3 regions of the Paenibacillus sp. GM2FR genome follow, and region 3 is predicted to be linked to each of the others. Evidence: predicted binding sites of a transcription regulator. Region 3 holds the regulator's gene; each other region holds the start of a gene.
What was found. Region 3 encodes Rex, which represses fermentation and respiration genes when NADH is low (regulators of the CRP and FNR family bind a similar motif). Its sites were predicted from a motif close to TTGTGAAATATTTCACAA; they were not measured.
Positions count from the first base shown of each region.

Region 1: a site for Rex is predicted at 2,636-2,653, ahead of PAEVO_RS22155 (DUF438 domain-containing protein). Genes of this name have one in related genera too.
Region 2: a site for Rex is predicted at 3,134-3,151, ahead of PAEVO_RS29255 (formate/nitrite transporter family protein). Genes of this name have one in related genera too.

Region 1 is NZ_MKZM01000009.1:219,486-226,799, forward strand. Features, by position in the region: gene PAEVO_RS22145 (glycoside hydrolase family 36 protein) at 1-1,452, shown strand, start outside; gene PAEVO_RS22150 (hypothetical protein) at 2,060-2,422, shown strand; gene PAEVO_RS22155 (DUF438 domain-containing protein) at 2,741-3,997, shown strand; gene PAEVO_RS22160 (hypothetical protein) at 4,284-4,523, shown strand; gene PAEVO_RS22165 (DUF5381 family protein) at 4,549-5,022, shown strand; gene PAEVO_RS22170 (mechanosensitive ion channel family protein) at 5,272-6,525, shown strand; gene PAEVO_RS22175 (glycoside hydrolase family 43 protein) at 6,807-7,314, shown strand, end outside.
Region 2 is NZ_MKZM01000011.1:199,132-206,445, forward strand. Features, by position in the region: gene PAEVO_RS29250 (APC family permease) at 97-1,923, shown strand; gene PAEVO_RS29255 (formate/nitrite transporter family protein) at 2,065-2,937, opposite strand; gene PAEVO_RS29265 (MFS transporter) at 3,447-4,694, opposite strand; gene PAEVO_RS29270 (TetR/AcrR family transcriptional regulator) at 4,810-5,403, opposite strand; gene PAEVO_RS29275 (DUF4352 domain-containing protein) at 5,653-6,249, opposite strand; gene PAEVO_RS29280 (FAD-dependent oxidoreductase) at 6,376-7,314, opposite strand, start outside.
Region 3 is NZ_MKZM01000008.1:782,235-789,548, reverse strand. Features, by position in the region: gene PAEVO_RS03870 (AAA family ATPase) at 1-76, opposite strand, end outside; gene PAEVO_RS03865 (hypothetical protein) at 69-602, opposite strand; gene PAEVO_RS03860 (cell wall elongation regulator TseB-like domain-containing protein) at 871-1,389, opposite strand; gene PAEVO_RS03855 (amidohydrolase) at 1,421-2,722, opposite strand; gene PAEVO_RS03850 (redox-sensing transcriptional repressor Rex) at 2,697-3,362, opposite strand; gene dinG (ATP-dependent DNA helicase DinG) at 3,425-6,301, opposite strand; gene PAEVO_RS03840 (hypothetical protein) at 6,471-7,100, opposite strand; gene panD (aspartate 1-decarboxylase) at 7,222-7,314, opposite strand, start outside.

The DNA of each region.
Region 1 (7,314 bases), on a different contig from region 3:
TATCTGGAATCTAAAAAGTCGGCGGTGCATACCATCCGCATTCGTTGGAACCACAGCTTCACGAGGCCTGTAACGCTGCTCGGAGATCACTGGGAACGCGGCTACGGGGATATGGGTTGGTCCGGCCTGCAGCCGGAGCGCGTGATGCCCTGGTATTTCATGATTCACGACGGCTTGTCAACGGCCGGGTTCGGCGTGAAAACCGGGGCGGGCTCGATGTGCTGCTGGCAGGTGGACGCAGACGGCGTGACGTTGACGGCGGACGTGAGCAGTGGCAGTCAAGGCGTCACTCTTGGAAACCGGATTCTCAAATTCGCCGAGCTCGTGCAGGTCCATGGAGGCGAGAACATGACGCCGTATGAGACGACCCGGATGCTGTGCAGCTCCATGTGCGAGCAGCCGGTACTGCCGAGCGTTCCGGTATATGGGGGCAACAACTGGTATTATGCCTACGGCAAAAGCTCCCATCATCAAATTGTAGAAGATTCGCAGTTTATTTCCGCCATGGCGGAGGGCTTAACGAATCGTCCGTTCATGGTCATTGATGACGGCTGGCAGATCAGCTCCGGCACCTGTAACGGCGGTCCATGGATAGGAAATCGCGATTTTCCCGACATGGCGGAACTGGCGGATGAAATGAAGCAGGCTGGCGTCCGACCCGGCATCTGGTGTCGTCCGCTCTTAACGCAGGAGAAGGTGCCGGAATCTTGGGTCCGTTACACGAAAGGCGGGCATTTCTTAGATCCAAGCCGCCCGGATGTGCTTGAATATGTCGCGAACATGATGAGTCGGATGCATGAATGGGGTTACGAGCTGATCAAGCATGATTTCTCGACCTTCGATCTGTTCGGGCAATGGGGATTTCAGATGAAGGGAAAAGCCCATGCGCTGCCGTACGCCTTGAGCGATACTTCCCGCACCACCGCCGAAATTGTTCTCGACTTGTACCGGACGATTGCAGAGGCTTCGAAAGACAGTCTGATTATCGGCTGCAATACGATTGGGCATCTGGCGGCAGGCTTGTTTGAAATTCAGCGCACCGGAGATGACACCAGCGGCAGATCGTGGGAAAGAACGCGCAGAATGGGCGTGAATACGCTGGCCTTCCGGATGCCTCAGCATGGCACCTTGTTCAGCCATGACGCGGATTGCGTAGGCATCACCTCCGGGGTGCCTTGGGAATTCAATCGTCAGTGGCTCGATCTGCTGGCAAACAGCGGTACGCCGCTCTTCGTGTCGGCCGACCAGAAGGAGTTAAGCGGGCAGCAGAAGCGGGAGGTGCGACAGGCCTTTGAGGCAGCTTCCCGTCCGCTTCCGACAGCGGAGCCGTTAGACTGGATGTATAACAGCTGTCCTTCTCTGTGGAAGATTTCAGGGGAGACCCGGAATTACAGCTGGAACGGCGAAGCCGTCTTGGGGGCAGGCGCAAGAGATCACGAATGGTGGCGTTAACAGCCTTTGAACAAGAAAGTACCGCTTTCCGTTGGCAAGTGGATGAAGATCCCTTATTTACAGGAATCGGCCTATTCGCGTGCTTATGTGGGCGGAAGAGGCCTTGCTATCTGCTGAAAATTCGCCCATTAAGAAGATCATGAGGACAGAGGATCCGTTATTTTACGGGACTCGGCCTATTCTGGAGTTCACGCGGACAGAGGATCCGCTATTGTATCATAATCACGGATTAATCCGCGAAAAATCCCGGAATAGCGGATCTCTTGTCCGCATATTGCTTCGAAATCGGTAAAAACAAGGAAATAGCGGACCCAGTGTCCTCCAATAACGCAAATCGATGGACTTTAACAATGCTGGATGGCAGTATCCTAATCAGGGAATCTGTACGCGGCTAATTGCTGCCGAACTGAATAACAGTAATACAAAAAAGCCTATGCCGTTACATAGCGGGTAAACTTTAATGCGGCATGCCGTACATCCTGCCAAGCCACGCTCTTCATAAAAATCATGCACAAAGTCATCAGCCCGTGTTCGGGTCGGTGGCTTTTCCGTTTGTGGTATAATAACCCTAAATTTCTACATTAACTGAAGATGGCTGGTGAATCTGATGAGCGACAAATTCTGGTTAGTGGTACAGTATCCTCTGAAAAGTGTAAAAGGCAGCCAACGTGATCACTGGTTAAGAGAACAAGTAATGAAATACTTGCAACTATCTTTAGCAGATGCAGATTTAGGCCATGTTGACGGTTTTGATATGGGGAAAAACATATCCGATCCAAAAAAATATTCGCTTAATATATTCTGTGTCATTACGGAAGAAGAACGGGCGATAGCCTTGGTAAAAAGAGTGTTAAGAGAGAGTCGGCTTGATTATACTCGCATAAAAATGGCTACCATGCCCTACGGAACCGAAGAAACATATACCCTGAAATATGCCTATAAAAAGAGTGTTACGGATTTTTCACTATAGGGGTTTGAATCCCCTCCATACATTCCATAAAGAAGCGACCGTGACCGGTCGCTTTTTGTTTACCGGCCCAGATGCAATTCGGAAACAAGGGATGTTACGTATTTATGGCCGAGCGAGCTTCGCGTTCAGTCGTGCGGCCATTTCGTTAAGTGGACAGAGATTTTTCGAAGAAGATGGATTACTTTTTCTTTGTTCAATGAATCTTCATTACCTTTGTGCTTTTAATCACAAGTGAAGGAGCATGAGGATGCTAGTTTAGAGAAGTAAACAGAATAGAACTTCATCTTTATATATCGAAACAAAACAGAGGTGATGAACATGAGTGAATTCATTAATAACCGTGAGGAAGGAATTTCTGCTCATCGAACGGCCCGTATACATTTGCTCAAGGAAATCATTAAAGAGCTGCACCATGGAAAAAGCGTGGAGGAAGTGAAGTCAAAATTCAACCAAGCTGTAGGCGAAATATCGGTTGATGAAATTTCGGAGCTGGAGCAAGTGCTAATGCAGGAGGAAGGAATACCGGTAACCGAAGTACAGCGATTGTGCAGTGTACATGCTGCTGTATTCAAAGGTTCCATCCAAGACATTCACAGGGCTCATAAACCTGAAGAGCAGCCTGGACATCCTGTGTTTACCTTTAAGATGGAGAACCAAGAAATCGATCGACTGGCAAATTTCAAAATTGCGCTGCATTTGGATCAATTTCTGAAGGATCAGGGAGAGGCAAATCGCCTCAAATTGCTGGAGGATTTCAGTCTCCTCTATGACGTAGACAAACACTACAGCCGCAAAGAAAATTTGCTGTTTCCTTTTCTCGAGAAATACGGAATTTATGGACCGACCAAGGTGATGTGGGCAGTCGATGACGGTATCCGAATGGGAATAAAAGAAGTAAAATCCAACCTCACTCATTTTGAGGGCAATGCGCAGAGCGTAGTGGACCTTGCCAAACGCGTCTTAAATGAAGTAACAGAAATGATCTATAAAGAGGAACATATCTTATTACCTATGGCTCTGGAAAAGTTGACGGAAGATGAATGGCTTCAAATTGCTGCCCAAAGCGAAGAAGTCGGTTATTGTTTAATTGCGCCGGATCAAGCATGGATTCCTGAAAGAGCAGCTGAACCTGGCACAGATCAGGGATTGGCGTCTTCTCCGCTGCAAGAGGGGTATATCCGAATGAGTACTGGCATTTTATCGGTCAAACAGATGGAATCCATCTTAAATCATTTGCCAGTCGACCTAACCTTTATCGATGAGCATGATATCGTTCGATATTTTTCACAGGGCAAAGAGAGAATCTTCGTTCGCACCAAAGCGGTGATCGGCCGAAGTGTTCAGAACTGCCACCCTCCGCAAAGCGTTCACGTCGTCAATCAGCTGCTTGCTGATTTCAAAGCAGGTGTCAAAGATGCAGAAGATTTCTGGATCCCGGTTAAAGATAAATTTGTCTACATTCGTTATTTTGCCGTGAGAGATGAAGAAGGAAACTATATAGGCACGCTTGAATTCACTCAAAACATTAAGCCGATTCAGGAGCTCACCGGTCAAAAACGGATACTCTCACCGTAAGAAGGGAAGCCGTTCACCTTGGGATTCACCTGAATTGGATTCTAAAAGCCTTTGGCTTTTGGCTTTCTAACTAGGGGGGACTGCCCCTTCTGTGAGACAGCGATCAAAATACTGATAAGTCTAAACAACCAGTCGCCGAAAACAATCGGAGACTGGTTGTTTCGTTTCGCTTGTTGAATTTAATCAAAATATCAATTAGAAAACCTCCTGACCAACGCGATCCGTAGAATCGTGGTTTTGCTCAGCCACGCTTTGCCTTCAGTGGGGAACTCTCCTTTACAGCTCTGTGGGCACTTCCTTAGTCTTAGCTAAGACGGTACAATTCAAAGTAGATCCCAGAAATCCGTCCCAAACTAAAATTCATAATGCGCCATGGGTTAAAGGCAAGCAGGCGGAGCCGGTGATGGTTGCGGCCCGGTTGGTTCGGCTATCGGTTCCTATGTGGGAGGTACGGCTGGAGCCTTTGTCGGTGATGGCGCAGCTAAAGTGGCCGAAAGTGGAGTTCGCTGGATTAGCGGACTGTTAAAATAATTTCAGAAAGGCGATAAATCATGAACGCGATATCTTATCGGAAATCCGTAGCATGGGGAAAATCACTTGGCAGTTTACTTTTTGTGCTAGCCTGCCTGTTTCTGCTGTACGCGGCTTTTTTTATGGATACTTCTTTTATTCGTAAGTTCTTTTGTATCACATCAGCCATAATAGGGATTCCGTTTTTTGGAGGATATTTGGTTGTCAGCTTGCCAAAGGCGCTGAAATCAGATGCGCAGCTGCTAACCTACGATCAAAATTCCATTTCAGATGGAACGCGGACCGTAGCCTGGGCGGAGATTACAAGTATCAGCTACAGCGGCCCTTCCATTCGGAAGTGGCTGCTTCCGAAGTTTCCCAAGCTGATATTTCATTTGAAAAACAGAGAGACCTGGACGGTGAAAACGTATTATATGTTGACTGATACCGAAATTCAGTCTGTTATGAAGCACCTGCGAGGGCTGATCAGCCGTAACGGAAAGGTAACGAAATAGATTTGTATTGGAGGAATGGCTGCAGGACTTAAGAAGATAATCTTATAACCCTTCGCGCATATCGAATCAGACACCAAGTCCGAATACTACATACTAAAGAGCACCCTTTTGGTTCTCTTTTTTGTTTTCCTTACAAACTTACCAAGCATCTCCCAAATCAACCCAGCGATGTCTTATCTTGAACTTTGCGTAGTACTAGAATCTCATCTATAATAATAGGCTAATCTTAAACTGCGTCAGGAGGAAACAATGGACTTTATCAAAAATCAACTAGACGGATATGGCATGAGCGAACAAACCATTGGATATCTCTCGAATATGATCATGGTCGTATTTATCGCGGTGATCTCCATACTGGCCAATTTTATTACCAAAAAAATCGTGCTGAAGACGATTATTCATATCGTCAACAACAATCGGTACACGTGGGACAATATCATCGTGGAGAAAAAAGTGTTCCACAAGCTGTCGCATCTCGTGCCGGCAATCATTATTTATTTTTCGGCGTCCATCTTTCCGGCTTATCAAGTTTTGATTGAAAAAGCTGCAGCAACGTACATGATTATCGTCACCATCTCGGTGTTGAATGCGCTGCTTAATGCTTTTGATGACATTTATCGTTCGTTTGAAGTCTCCAAGATCAGACCGATTAAGGGATACATTCAGGTGGTGAAAATCGTTCTCTTCATCATCGGCGGCATCGTGGTCATCTCGAACCTCATCGGGCAGAATCCCTTGATCATACTCAGTGGGCTTGGTGCTTTATCAGCCGTTCTGATGTTGGTTTTCAAGGACTCCATATTGGGTCTGGTGGCAGGCGTTCAATTATCATCGAATGATATGGTGCGTGTCGGCGATTGGATTGAAATGCCGAAATACAATGCGGACGGCGACGTCATCGACATTACATTGAATACGGTAAAAGTAATGAATTTTGATAAAACGATCACGATGATTCCAAGCTACGCCCTCATCTCAGACTCGTTCAAGAATTGGAGAGGCATGCAGGTATCCGGCGGCAGAAGGATTAAACGAAGCTTCTATGTCGATACGAGCAGCATCTGCTTTTGCACCAAGGAAATGATTGAGGAATTTCAGAAGATTCACTACCTTACCGATTATGTCACGACAAGAGTAAATGAAATTAACGCGTACAACATCGAACACCAGATTAATACGGAAAGCAAAGTGAACGGCAGGCAGCTTACGAATGTGGGCGTGTTCCGAGAATATATCCATCAATATCTGCGGAATCATCCGAAAATCCATAAGGATATGACGCTGATTGTCAGACAGTTAGCGCCGGGAGATAACGGACTGCCATTGGAAATCTACGCTTTCAGCAATGATACCAACTGGGGCGTATATGAATCGATTCAAGCGGATATTTTTGATCATATCTTTGCCGTTGCGCCGACCTTCGGTCTTCGTGCCTTCCAAAATCCAACCGGCCATGATATCGTCCATCTCAAAGAAAGCCCGGAATATTCGCGAGGATATTGAGATCGCATCGTTGAACGAGTTACAAGGAATTCACGCGGGAGGAGAATGGCTATCCGGTGTAGAAGCAATGGTAGAACGTGGCCATATCTCAATCGAGCGTCATGGGTCGGCGGGCGATACCATATTGTTCGAACTCGACTGACTGTTGAGATTATCCGCGCTAAGCAGGACAAGGGAATGAAGGCCGAATCGCTTTGCAGCGCGGCCCACGTTATATATCACTCAGATTGAGTCTTGGTCATGTATGAACCAAGCGCAGCACAGGAGAGGAGTGACTACCATTGAACATCAACAATCCGATCATACCCGGCTGGTATGCGGATCCCGAAGCCAGAACGTATGAGGGGAAGCACTGGATTTATGCGACGCGGTCCTTCACGGAATATACGATGCAGATGAATCTGGACGCATTCAGTTCCGACGATCTGATCCATTGGGAGAAACACGAAGGCATTATCGAAATGGCGGATTTTCCATGGATATGGAGGGCGGTTTGGGCACCGACGCATATCGAACACCAAGGGAAATATTATCTCGTGTTTGCATCGAACGACATCCAATCGAACGAGGAAACCGGCGGCTTGGAAATCGCCGTTTCGGACCGTCCGGAGGGGCCGTATAGAGGCTACTTGGGGAAGCCGCTCGTGGATAAGTTCATTCATCAGGCACAGCCGATCGATGCGCATCTATTCAAGGACGAAGACGGAACGATCTTTTTGTATTATGGCGGATGGGGGCACTGCAACGTTGCAAGGATGAACGAAGAGATGACGGGATTCGTTCCATTGG
Region 2 (7,314 bases), on a different contig from region 3:
GTGACCGTTCGTATGTCCAGCCTATGAAACACACCGATTGAAGTCCATTCAGTCAGCTTCCATCATGAACGTAATCTTAATCGGCGGTGAAAAACCATGTTATCTTCAATCAAGCGATTCCTCATTGGAAGACCGCTTAAATCAACGGAATTGGGCGAGCAAAAGCTGAACAAAACCAAAGCGCTGGCCATCCTTTCATCCGACGCCTTGTCGTCCGTGGCTTATGGACCTGAACAAATTCTGATCGTCTTGATGACCGTTGGCGCAGCTGCCTATTGGTATTCCATACCGATTGCCGTCGGGGTCCTGGTCTTATTGCTGGCACTTATCCTATCGTACAGACAGATTATTTTCTCATATCCGCATGGCGGCGGAGCCTACGTGGTTTCCAAACGAAATTTAGGCATGTATCCGGGACTGGTTGCCGGCGGCTCCCTGCTGGTCGACTATATCCTGACGGTTGCGGTCAGCGTATCGGCGGGGACGGACGCGATCACGTCGGCTTTTCCGGAATTGCACGCCTATAATCTGCCCATCTCCATCGTGTTCGTTCTGTGTTTGACCGTACTCAATTTAAGAGGGGTTACGGAGTCGGCCTCCATATTGGCCTATCCGGTTTACTTGTTTGTACTCGCGTTGTTTATCCTGATTGGCGTCGGAGTATTCAACATTGCTACAGGCCATGCATCTCCGGATCTGCATACGCCGATCGGCACGCCTGTCGCCGGGCTAAGCTTATTCCTGCTCCTGCGGGCATTCGCCTCGGGCAGCTCTGCCCTGACCGGCGTTGAGGCCATTTCCAACGCCATCCCGAATTTCAAAGATCCTGCTCCGAATAATGCGGCCAAAACCTTGGTGGCGATGGGATCCTTGCTGGCCCTGTTATTTTCGGGCATCGTATTCCTGGCCTATTACTATGGGGTTAGCCCCAGCGAGCAAGTCACTGTCGTTTCCCAGATTGCCGAGCATACCTTCGGACGAAACTTTCTGTATTACTTCATCCAAGGAACAACGGCCCTCATTCTGATTCTGGCCGCCAACACGGGATATTCCGCTTTCCCGCTGCTTGCCGTAAATCTGGCGAAGGATAAATTCATTCCCCGAATGTTCACCGTCCGGGGAGACCGTCTGGGATATTCAAACGGAATCATCATACTGGGTTTTCTCTCGATTCTGTTGCTGCTCGCTTTCGAAGGCAAAACCGAGCATCTGATTCCGCTGTATGCCGTCGGCGTGTTTATCCCTTTTACCCTCTCCCAAACGGGGATGATGGTGAAGTGGATTCGGGAAAAGCCCGAAGGATGGATTGTCAAACTGATCATAAATACCACCGGCGCATGCATCAGCTTTATCGTGACGATGATTTTCTTTTTCACGAAATTCGCCCAAGTGTGGACCGTCTTGATTTTCCTGCCGCTGATCATTTGGATCTTCACCCGAATCCATAAACATTACGAGGCCGTAGCAGACCAGCTGCGAATTACGACCTGTGAGCCTGTTAAGCCGATTGAGGGAAATGTTATTATTCTGCCTGTGGCGGGAATCACCCATGTGGTGGAGAACTCGCTGAATTATGCCAAATCGCTGGGAGCAGGCCAAATTATCGCGGTGTACGTGCCGTTCGAACGGGAGGACGAGGCGGCCTTCCAGGAAAAATGGAAGAAATGGCAGCCGGACATCCGGCTGGTGACCCTGCATTCGCCTTATCGGAGCATCATTCAGCCGCTGACCAAATTCATCGATACCGTGCAGCGGAAGGCTAGCGAATCCGACTACCAGGTTACCGTTGTCATCCCGCAGTTCATCCCCAAGAAGGGCTGGCATAACTTCCTGCACAATCAGTCCAGCTTGCTCATTCGCGCACATTTACTCTATCGGAGAGATGTGATTATCACCACGGTACCTTACCATTTAAAAAAATAGCGGGTTTATTCCTTCTGCGACTTATACAAGGAATCCACTCGCCAACAACGTTAAAAAAGCTGCGATCATCCGATCCCTATCCTTAAGGGTGCGTGACGATCTCAGCTTTTTTCCTCCACCTTGGCTTACCAGGCTTCGGTATTACGAAACATTCTGCGCGGAGTGAACCTGTTGAGCAGTACCGGTAGCCGGCGCAGACGGCAGCGCCTTATCTTGTTCGCCGCGAGGGATGACCTCAGCTTTATCATCCTTCTTCAAATACACGGACCCGTAGGCAGCTCCCACAAACAGCGCACCTCCGACAAAATTGCCCAGCCAAACCGGAATGAAGTTTACCAGATAATCACCCCAGCTGTAATATCCCTCAAATATCGCTGCCGGAATGAGGAACATGTTGGCCACCACGTGCTGAAAGCCGATGGCTACAAACGCCATCGTTGGAAACCAGATTCCGAGAATTTTGCCGCTCATCTGGTCGGATCCGTAGGACAGCCACACGGCGAGCGCTACGAGCCAGTTACAACCGATGCCCGACAAGAATGCTTGCAGGAAGCTGTCGTCGAGCTTATGACCCGCCATATCCACCAGCTTCTCCAAATAAACGCCGCTGCCCGTCAGACCGGTCACATGGCCGAAGAAATAAGCGACGAACAGTGCCCCTGCCATATTGCTTATCGTGACAAGAGCTAAATTCCGCATCATGTCCTTCGTGGAAATCCGCTTCTTGAATCTGGCCAGGGACACGGCCATCATGTTGCCCGTCAGCAGCTCTCCGCCCGCTAGCAATACAAGAATCAGTCCGACAGGGAATATCGCCGCGCCTATAAAACCGGCAATGCCTCCCCAAGCCTCAGACGCTCCGGCAATCACGCGAATATCCAGCAAAAAGCCGAGCGCGATAAAAGCCCCCGCCAAAAATCCTAATATCATAACGTTCATGACGGAGTTATGCGCTTTTTTCACCCCGTTCTCCACGGTGATCTCCGCAATGCGATCAGGTTTGTAATAGGCCATGGCCGCTCCCCCATTTCTCCCGCATTCCGTCCTGAAATCTCTCGAATGCAGCGTCTGATGTTTCTGTTACAGTTACAGTTACAGTTACAGTTACAGTTACAGTTACAGTTACAGTTACAGTTACAGTTACAGTTACAGTTACAGTTACAGTTACAGTTACAGTTACCCATATTGTACCGCAGCCTCCAAAACAAGAACGTGAATTATATCACGAACGTATGCATCAGGAGTGGACATCCTTGTGTCCTGGCTCCTCTTGATCATCTTTGAGTGTACTGTGGTCATTTAACTTCATATGGATAATATAATCACAGTACCTTGTCCAAGGGTGAATCTTGGGGTCCTCTAGAGGACCCCGATCATTCGTCCGATCCGAGCGAGCGGTACATGTAAAATAGCGGTGTCGGAGATGATCCCGACACCGCTTGGTTTATTGCTTATACCAACCACCATGCTCAAAACCTGCAAGCCTTCGCCTGTTTACCACCATTACATTCTAACCTGCAAGCCTATGCCTTGGCGGCAGTCTCTACGGTTACAGGCGTTTCCTTTTCCTGAACCGGAACGTTCGAGATCGGAAGTTTCATGCTAATGAAGGACGACAGCAGGAAGAGCGCACCTGCCGTGAAATACACGACCACAATGGAGGTTGTCGACATATACCATCCTGTAAACCCGGAGCCGATGAGCAGCATGCCGGTAAAAACCGGCGTCATCACGCCGTTCAGCCGGCCGATAAATTTCTCTTCCACCTGCTGCATCATCACGGCCATCAATACCGTCTGCGCCATCGCCATCAGCACCCCGGTTACGAAACGCATCGTGCCGGTCAGGATCGGCCACTGGGACAGCACCTCGACAAAGGTTGAGAGTCCAAGGAAGGCAAGGCCGGCGAACAGCAAGTAGGAGCCTTTCACTCTCCCTGCAATCACGGCGGCCAGCACGCCGCCAATCAACATGCCCAGACCCTCTAACGCGGTGAACCACTGAACGCTGGACATTGCCAGCTGTAGACGCTCCGTGATGACAAAGATATCGAGCGGCTGAACAAGTCCGCTGCCGAGCGCCATTAAAACGTAAACCACCAGCAGCACCTTCAGCAGCCGACTGGAGCCGATGTAAGTGAAGCCTGCCTTCATGTCCTTCATAAAAGAACCGGTCGATTCCGAATTCTTAGCGGGTTCATCCACACTGGAAGGGAGAAACGCCAGCACGATCGCCGAAGCTCCGAATAGAACCAACAAGCTGATTAACGAGGCCTGCAATCCAAAAGCTTGATAGATCGTCGTGCCGACCATCGGTCCCAAAATGATGAACAGCGACATCGAGGTCTGGGACAAAGCCGTGGCCGCGGGCACATGCTCATCCGGCAAGCAGCGCTTGATGATCTTCATGGACGAAGGCTGCGAGAATTGGGATACAACGGCCGAGACCAGGGTCACCGTAAACACGGCCTGCCAATATCCTGCATACACAACAAACAGGATAAGCAGTATGGATAAAAAGCTTAGAATGTCTCCCCAAATCATCGTTCGCTTGGGACGCCAGCGGTCTGCCAGCACGCCGCCAATCATGGAGATCACAAAAATGGGCGCGTATTCAATTACGGTAAGCAGCGATACGGCGACCGGGTCATGGTTGCTCTTCTCCATAATGAAGAACAAAAGCGCCATGTTGCGGATCCAGATCCCGATATTTTGCATAAAATCCGAAACCATCAGCAGCACGAACGCGCGGTTGCCAAACAAATGCCTCATAGTTCATCCCCCTACTAAAACCGACCATTCGGTTTAATTATATATATGAAAACGCCAGCTCCCGCTTGTAAACCAAGAGAAGCGTTTCCGATAAATCTTCCTATCGTTCACTACGCTAAGAGCCTTGACCTGATAACACACCGTTTAAAAAGTACGTCACTCCTTTACGGTATAGTAGCCTCGATTCCTCCTGAGAACGTTCAAAGTGCAACATCGACATCCCATCGAGCAGCGATGCGAATATGATGGATATTTCCTCTACATCCTCTGCCGGTATTCGCCCTTCGCTTACTCCTTCAGCAAAAATTTCGCGGTAAAGCGTGCGCGGACCTTGCAGGATGGCCAGCATCTCGCCCACAATCGTCTTATTCTCCGGCTGATTGATATAGAATTCCTCCGCAATCTTGGTCAGCGGATTCTGGAAGTCATCGACCATATGATCGGCAATGCCGTACAGCTTCTCCTCGAAGCTGGCGTAACGGGCTTTTTTATCGTTCCAGGCTTCCATCCATTCCTGATTCTGCTTAGCCAGCAGCTTGACGAACAAATCTTCCTTGCTCTCAAAGTGATAGTAGATGCTTCCCTTGCTGGCACCCGTATACTTGACCAGTTCATCCATGGATGTTGCCGCATACCCGCGCTGGATGAACAGTTCCTTCGCTTTATCCAGAATCAAATCCCGCTTTCGCTGCGCTTTTTCTGAAGACATCGGTGTAAGCACTCCTTGTTTGGAAATAATAGTCCGCCATCACAAACGGAAACCTGATTCCCTTACTAAAAATGAATCCAAAGTTGATGAACGCTACTCACGATAAAAAACCGACTGTACGGTTTAATCATACTGAAAACATTCCCGCATGTAAAGCGACGCCTTGGCCATCACATAGAAAAAAGGACTTTGCCTGCGCAAAATCCTTTCCTCATTCGTTAATCCCGAAACAACCATGCTAATTATTTTTTATTCCACTGACCAAATGGCTCTTCCTTCTTTCATCGGATCGCCATAACTCAGCTGCAGCCCCTTTACACCCTGCTTCACTTCGTACGGAATTTCACCTGTCAGCTCGCCGCCTGGGGCAACGGTGCCGTCCAGCATCTTTACATCATCCGTAATGGGAACCGTATAGTTAAGATCGCTCGAATCCGTCAGGGAAAAAGATAGCGCGGAAGAGATGACCAGCGGCTCCTGGCCATTGTTCTTCACGGTAATCTCAACCACCTTAAACGTATGGCCCGGCTGGGGCTTTAAGTACTCGTCCCCTTCGGACTCACGTACGCTGTTCAGCGTAATGACCGTGCCATGATAATCCACCGTATCGCCTACCGCGGCAGGTTCGCCGATCGGCTTCACCTCTGCATTGTCGGCAGGTTGATCCTCCCCTTGGGTTGGTTCTGCAGGCGGCTGCTCTTCCGATGCCCCCGTCTGACCTGTCTCCCCGCTATCCACAACAGCCGGCGGACTCTCTGCTGGCGGATCCGCCTGATCATTGGAACAAGCAGCCGTCAGCAGCATGGAGAACAATGCAGCCGAGGCCAGCATTACTTTTTTATTCATACTTTATCCTACCTCCTGAAAGTCGATATCTACATGTCCGGATATTTTCCAATTCGCTGTCAAAATCCATAATCCTTCAAAAACAAGAAAAAGACCCCCGATTCAGGGGTCTTCTTGATGAATGGATTAAGAATGCACCGGTGCTTTTGTCTCGACCGCCGGCAATGCCTGCAGTCCAGCCGTGTTAAGGAAATTCCACGGTTTGTTGTAATGCGGCTGGAAGAAGAAGTCGATGAAGGCCAATTGATCAATCGTCATCCGATTCTGTATGCATACCGACAGCGTATTAATGGATTGCGTCATATCCGCTTTGGAAATGACCTGTGCCCCCAGCATCCGGCGGCTTTCCTGCTCGTATACCACCTTCAGCGTAACCTCTTCGAAGGTAGGCATGAATTCCGGACGGTAATGATCCGTAATGGTGACCTTCTCCACCTTCAAGCCTTCGTCCTTGGCGGCTCCTTCGGTTAATCCCGTCGAGGCAATGTTGTGCTCGTATATTTTCAATCCCGACGTACCTTGCGTTCCCATATATGGGGTCGTCGGCTGCACAAGGTTGCGTGCAACGAGCGTACCCATCCGGACTGCGTTAGTTGCCAGCGGAATGTACATCATTTTACCGGTCGGGTTATAGTGAACGGAGCAGCAATCGCCTGCTGCATATACATCCTGCTTGCTGCTTTGCATATATTGATCCACGACGATGGCGCCGTTCTTCAGCATCTCCACCTGCCCCTTCAGCAGCTCCGTATTCGGACGGAAGCCGATGCAGAGGATTACCAGATCCGTGTCGATCTCACCTTTGTCTGTGATGACCTTATTCACCTTCCCATCCTCGCCTTGGAAAGAAGTCACGGTCTGACCCATGGCCATCTCGATCCCTTTTTCACGGAAGGATTTCTCGATCTTGCCACTGAATTCAGGATCCAGATATTTGTTCAGAATGCGGTCGGCACTATCAATCAGCGTAACCTGCTTGCCGTTCTGCTGGAAGGCTTCGACAAGCTCCACACCGATATAACCGGCGCCGACAACCGTAATGTGTTTCGCTTCCTGTGCTTTTTC
Region 3 (7,314 bases):
TCACGCCGACAAATACGAGGAATACCAGCAATACGGGAATAAAGCCTAACATGATTTCTTTAGCCAATTTAGGCATGATTCCACACCTCCATGTTGCCAGGCTGACGCGGCAAGATTATAAATTTACCAGACTTGCCGTCTGACAAGCTGACATAGACATTGGTGTCATCGATGGTTGCTTTTGCTTTCAAATTCGGAGACTGGGCAGCAAGCTGCTCGAGCGATGATTGAATATCGGTATACTGCTTATTATCCATTGCTTCGGCGACTGAAAGCATGGCCTTCTCCCACCATTGATCCAGTGCTTCCGAGGAATGGTCCTCCACCTGGATTTTCAATTCCCGCTTGCCAATCACAGACTTGCCTTCCTTCTTAATATGCTGAACCAAACCTTGTAAATTTGTATCTGGAGCCAAATCAAGATTCAAAGTAACGGTATTCTGTTTAATATCTATATGAGAATCCTTCACGCCGTCATATTGTGACACAACATTTGCCAGCGGATTTTGCAAAGCCATCTGCCGATACAGAAACCATCCGCCAAAGAGAACCGATGCTGAGATCACGACAGTCAGCATGATAGGTACAATGCGTAGTTTCATGAAGTTCCTCCTTCATTTCCTGTATAAAATTTTGTCTATCATTTTGTAACACAAAAATACATATAACAACGATATATTGCGATGCATGTAATTTATATGCTCGTTTTGTACAAGTACGAGTATATCACATCTTATATACTTTTTCATGCATGTCTGTGAAAATATTTAGAACAGTTTTTCCATATTTTTCCTGAATGCGCTTACAATTATGAAAGAAAAAGAGAAGCCCCTCTTAAATAGTAAGGGACGCCTCTCTTTACTTCGTTTATTATTGATTCGGAAGAATAATGTCATTACCGATCGTGTTACCGTCTTGAAAACGATAAAACCGATAGCCGCGCTGACCGTTGTGTTCATACTGCAGCTGCCAGGCATACTCGCCTTCATACATTCCAGGCAGCAATCGCTTAATTTCCACACCAGGCAATTCGTTATAAATCTGATCCCGAATCTGGGCTTCCGACATCCCTGTATTCAATAAAACGGACTGGACAGCATCGGCACCTTCAACAGGTACGTTGTCATCTGTAAATTTTACCCATACCATACGATCTTGATTGTCCTGATCCTTGCCGCTTACCACCCAATAGTTATTATCCTCGCCCCACACCGATTTATAGGTCTTTCCGGACGAAACCAATTGGCCATGCTGCTTGGCGGCAGCAATCGCCATTCTTTCTTCATTCCAAGTGTCTTTCATAACATATGAATAATAGAGCTGTAAACCAAGCAGTAACAGCAGCACGCCGGATACACTAAGCAAGATCCACTTCGTTTTTTTCTTCAAATCCGTCTTCCTCGCTCCCCTTGATTATTTCCTAGAGGGTTGTAAGACGCTCAAAGGCACGCTGCGCTTCCCGCCGGATACGTTCCTCATCGAGAGTAAGGCTCGCGCCATTCTTCACGACCTGCTTACCGTCAACCCATACATGCTCAACATCCTTCGCACTGGCGGAGTAGATAGCATGAGAAATATAATCCGTCTTCGGAAGGAAGTGCGCCTGATCCGTGTTCAGTGCGATCATATCTGCCTTCATTCCTACCGCAAGCGTACCGATATCCGCAAGGAAAGCTGACTTGGCACCATACTCTGTACCCATCCGAAGCGCTTCGGATGCAGGAATCGCGGTTGGATCCCCGCTTACTCCTTTATGGATCAGTGCCGCCAGGCGCATCTCTTCAAACATATCCAGATTATTATTGCTCGCAGGTCCATCGGTACCCAAAGACACGGTGACCCCGGCTTTCAGTAGTGCAGGCACGCGAGCGATGCCGCTGGCAAGCTTCAGATTGCTGCCTGGATTATGCGACACCATCACTTGATGCTTAGCCAGGATTTCGATTTCTTCATCGGTCAGATGGACGGCATGCGCAAGCAGCGTTGGACGGGAAAACATGCCAAGCTTCTCCAAATGGGCAACAGGGCGGAGTCCGTAATCATTTACATTCTGAGCGACTTCCGTTTCCGTTTCGGACATATGCGTATGCAAAGGCAGATTCAGATCATGGGATGCCTGAACGAATTTCTCGATGAAATCCGGCGGGCATGTGTAAGGTGCATGCGGCGAGATCATCGCCGTAATTCTTCCATCCGCCTTGCCATGCCAGTCTTTCGCGAATGCAACCGCCTCATCCAGCTTCTGCTGCTGCACCTCAGGCGGACATAATCCGATGACACCGCGTGTCAGTACGCCGCGCATTCCTGAGTCCTGCACAACCTTTGCAACCTGATCCATATGATCATACATATCCACAAACGTCGTGGTTCCGCCTTTGATCATCTCAAGCACGGAGAGTGAGGTTCCCCAGTACACATCGTCGGCCGTGAATTTGGCTTCCATCGGCCACATTTTTTCCTGAAGCCATACCTGCAGTGCCAGATCGTCGCCATAACCGCGGAGAAGCGACATCGCCGCATGTCCGTGCGTGTTCACCAATCCAGGCAGGAAAAACAGATGGGTTCCGTCGATAATTTCTGTTCCCTCTTGGACGGTTGGCTCTTCTTCACCCAGGTAGGTTATCCGGTCATTCTCCACAACCATATATCCGCGTAGCACGGACCTTCCTTTCTCTAGTACCGCAAACGTTCCGTTTTTAACCATCCACTTCGTTGTCGTCATGTGCTGTATCCTCCTTACCGTTATCCAAATAATAGGCCAAACTTTGCAAATCCGTAGTAAAATCAGCCGTATGAATCCGGATATGGGATGGAGCTTTCAGGATGGTCGGCGCAAAATTCAGAATAGCCTCGATGCCTGCGGCGATAAGCTGATTCGCTACATTTTGCGCTTCAAAATCCGGAACGGTGATAATCCCGATACGAATGCCGTACTCATGAACCGTCTTCTCCAGTTCCTCCATCGGCTGTACAACCAAATTGTTTATTTTCATACCAACTTTGGGAGAATACGAATCGAAAACCGCCACAATCTTCATATTGTCCTTCAGAAATGCATTGTAATTTGATAATGCATGTCCAAGATTACCGGCCCCAATCAATGCGACATTGATCTTCTGGTCCAGCTTTAGAATCTGGCGAATTTTCTCGATCAGATAAGATACGTCATATCCGATCCCTTTCCGTCCAAAATCACCGAAATACGCTAGGTCCTTACGAATTTGAGCAGGATTGAGGTCCAGTTTTTGTCCCAGTTCCTGGGAGGAAACCGTGGAGACCTCCCTTTTCTGAAGCTCATTCAAATAGCGCAAGTATACAGGTAATCTGCGGACCACGGCTTCCGAAATTTTTTCCGATTTCATGCATGCTCCCCCTAATAATAGGTTAATAACTACATTTCAATGTGATCGTTCATGGTTTCACTTTATTCAGCTTGGTTCTCTACGCCTGCCTCTTCCTGCAGCCATTCCGAAATTCGGGGAACAATCCCCTCGGTCGGCATGTGCTCCATCTTTGGTCCCGGCAAGGAATATAGGAAATATTTTCCGTAATAGGATTCAATGACCCGGGTATCGTAGACGATGACAATCCCCTTGTCTTGCGCTGTCCGTACCAGTCGGCCAAATCCCTGTTTGAAGCGAATGACGGCTTGCGGAACCGAAAGCTTCATGAAGGGGTTCTTCTTCTGCTGCTGCAGCAATTCGCTCTTGGCTTCAACCAAAGGGTGATTCGGCGGCTGGAACGGCAGCCGGACGATCGCAAGGCAAGTGAGCGCCTCACCGGGTATGTCAACCCCTTCCCAGAAGGAGCTGGTACCCAGCAGAACCGAGGCGCTGCTATCCTGGAATCTCCGGATTAACTTGGTACGGCTGGTTCCATCCATCCCTTGTCCCAGTACCGTAATATCGCTGGATGCCAGCGCCTCCTTCAAGGGCTCATGCACCTGACGCAGCATCCGGTACGAGGTGAACAGGACAAGCATACGTCCATGCGTAGCGATTGCCGTATCGGCCAATGATTGCACTAGTGTATTCACAAAGAGTGCATCCCCGACCGAGCCCTTCACGCTCGGAAAATCGCGCGGCACGACAAGGAGAGCCTGCTCCCTGTAATTAAACGGGGACGGCAGCAGAACCGTGTTCAGGTTGCCGCTATCTGCCGCTTCCTGTAGACCCAAATTCTCGATCATGAACTGGAACGATTTGTCCACCGACAAGGTCGCCGACGTCAGGATCACGCTTTGTTTCTTGTCAAAAAACAATTCCTTCAAGTGGGTGCTTACATCGACAGGCACCGCATAAAGCTGCAGCGATTTCCCGCGGAAATTGCCGTTAGCCTCCATCCAGTATACCGTGCCTTCATCATTCAGAGCCATGAAGGACCTCAGGTCCTCGCGGTGTGCGGCCAGGTCCTTAAACAGACCCGATAGGTCTGTTAACAGACTGTCGGCACTGTAATCGTCGAGATCTTCCTTCATTTCGGCGATCAGCTTGTCACCCTTGCGTACGACATCGCCCAGTATCACATGGATTTGATGTTCCAGCTCGGCAAGCGAATCCCAATCCTTCGGCTTCTTAAGAGGCGATAAGCGAAGCGAGAATTGACCGGCGTCTCCTGGAGATGCATCTCCGCGTTCCGGAAGCAGTCCGAACAATTGATCGCTGAGTCGATCCCAATTCTCTTTTACGGTGATCAGATCCGGATAAATCCGATCTATGATGGAAGACCACTCGACAGCCTTCTCATGGGATGAAACTTGCAGCAGCTGGCGAAGAGCCGGGAGCTGACCGCTGCGGTTGTCTTTGTACATACGGGTTAGCGTATGGACAACCGAAAAATATTTCATCTGCAAGCCAAGGTGCTTGCCGGCGACATCCTCCAGATGATGCGCTTCGTCGATGACGAGACGCTCATAACTCGGAAGCAGCTGGTGATTCGCTTTTACGTCGGTGAACAGCTTCGAATGGTTCGTAATGACAACATCCGCGATGCCCGCTTCATGCTTGGCTCTGTGATAGTAGCATTTGCGGAACCATGGGCAGGCACGCCCAAGGCAGGAATCCGAATCGCTGGAGATGGTCTCCCAGAAATCCCCCCCGCGGCCGCCAAGGTTCAGCTCCTCATCATCCCCGTTCTCCGTCTGGGTCAGCCAGACCAGCATCTGCGCCGCGGTGATCACATCTTCCTTCGGTGAATGAAAATCTCTTCTATTTATTTTATGTTCAAATTTTCTCAAACACAAATAATGGCCTCTTCCCTTGAAAATAGCCGCTTTAAACGGAAAAGGAACAACCTGGGTGAGCAGGGGAATATCCCGGTCACGCAGCTGTTCTTGAAGGTTGATCGTATGCGTGCTCACCATAACCTTCTGTTCCTGCTTCACGCTTTGATAAATCGACGGCAGCAAATACCCGAGGGATTTGCCTGTTCCCGTGCCGGCCTCGATTAATAAATGTTTATTGTTATCGAGTGCCTGCATCACTTCCTGGAACATCATGTCCTGGGCATCCCTGCTCTCGTAATGAGGCAGCGTTTCCTTCAGGCGTTCACGTACATCATTCATGTATTGCTCGAAGCTTACATCGGCCAAGGGATTGGGCTCCGTCTCATCCCTGACGGGCGCAATATCGTTCCAATCGTCAACTGCCAGGGCGAATTGACGATAGTACGTATGGGTGTCTCCGGCTTGTACAGCCTGGAGTTCCCTGTCAGCACGGATGCCGTCAAAGAACCAGGCCAAGTCGCTGTCCTCGTCCGCAAACAGGTCGCTTAACCGCTGTACGGTAAGAAGAGGAAGCTCATCGATCTCCTCCAGGCATTTCAGCAGCGCATAGGCTGTGGCAAGCGCATCGCTGTCCGCCTGATGCGGACGGTCATGCTCCAGGCCGAAATGAGAGGACACCATCCCGAGCTGATAAGAAGGCAGCGAGGGAAAACATATTTTTAAGAAGTGCATCGTATCTAGAATTCGGCCGCTGAACGGTAAATAGCCGCAGCGATCGAGTGCATTTTGCAAAAAGTTAAAATCAAAAGCGACATTATGCCCAACCAATACGACATCGTTGAGCATGGGCACTAGTTCCATCATCATTTCTTCCAATGAAGGAGCATTCGCTACATCACTGTCGGAAATGCCGGTCAAACCGGTAATAAAAGGAGGGATCGGAATCCCGGGATTGACATAGGTGCCGTATACGCGGGAGATGCTTCGATCCTCTTCGATGATGGCCAGTCCAACCTGAATGATCTCATCTGCTGACTGGTTGCCCGTGGTTTCAAAATCCAATACGGCAAATTTCATTTCGATAAAATCCCTTTCCTCCAGACTAATTAACAGCATACCAGAAGTTGCGGGTTTTGAACATTCCGGGTAAAAAATCCCCGCGTTCTCCCCCTCCGCTCATACGGCAAAAAGCGATACCAAAGTCTCAGGGATGAGCTCTGGCATCGCTTCTTGTTGGGCTTGATTTCTACAGCAAAGAGATCAATTGGCTGCCGTACTGGAGCTCACCGCGATTCTGCTTGCAGACCTCCAAATTGATAATGGGGTCAGGAAGCGTCGGGTCGCTGTGGATCGCCAGTGCGAAATGCTCCTCGGCCTTCCCTTGTTGTCCATTCAACACCTCGATGCAACCCAGCGCATTGTATATCATCGCCCGCATCTTCTTGTTGTCTGCCATGGGCAGAATGGACACCAACACATCGGAAGCTGGTATGGTTTGCCCCAAATAAAGATGGGACATGGCAATATACAGCTTGATCAGAAGGCTATCCGGAAATACCGTGGCGGCCGCCTCAAATTGCTGTATAGCCGGCTGGAACATCAACAACTTGTAATAACCTTGACCGCGAATGAATGCATCAAGCTGCAGTTCAGGCGCTTCGGTCGGTGGAAAAACAGGAGGCGAAGCGGCACTCTCGCGGAAGATGGCCATCTTCTCTTCAAAATGGAGCCATTCCTCGATAATGCCCTCACTCATGCTTTTGAGCATGTTCCAGTTTTGTACCAGCGCCTGTTTTTGGGGACCTTGAGCAGAAGGGTAATGCTTCACAATTTCATCTAACATGTTGTTCATTTCAGCGAATACATGTTGAAACATAGCTGCATCCCACCCTTAGCGGAAAAATGAGATCAGTGCGTCGACCTGAACTCATTTTCTGTAGAAGACGGTCTTTTCATCCCTTTAGGGTCCCGACACATTTTGGCTCTTAGGAGTCCTCTTAGAGAACCGCGGCGTGAACTTCGCGATATTCCGTCGTAACCGGCTTATTCAATTCGTCAACGATCACGACCGTTGGGGTGTGATTGTCGTA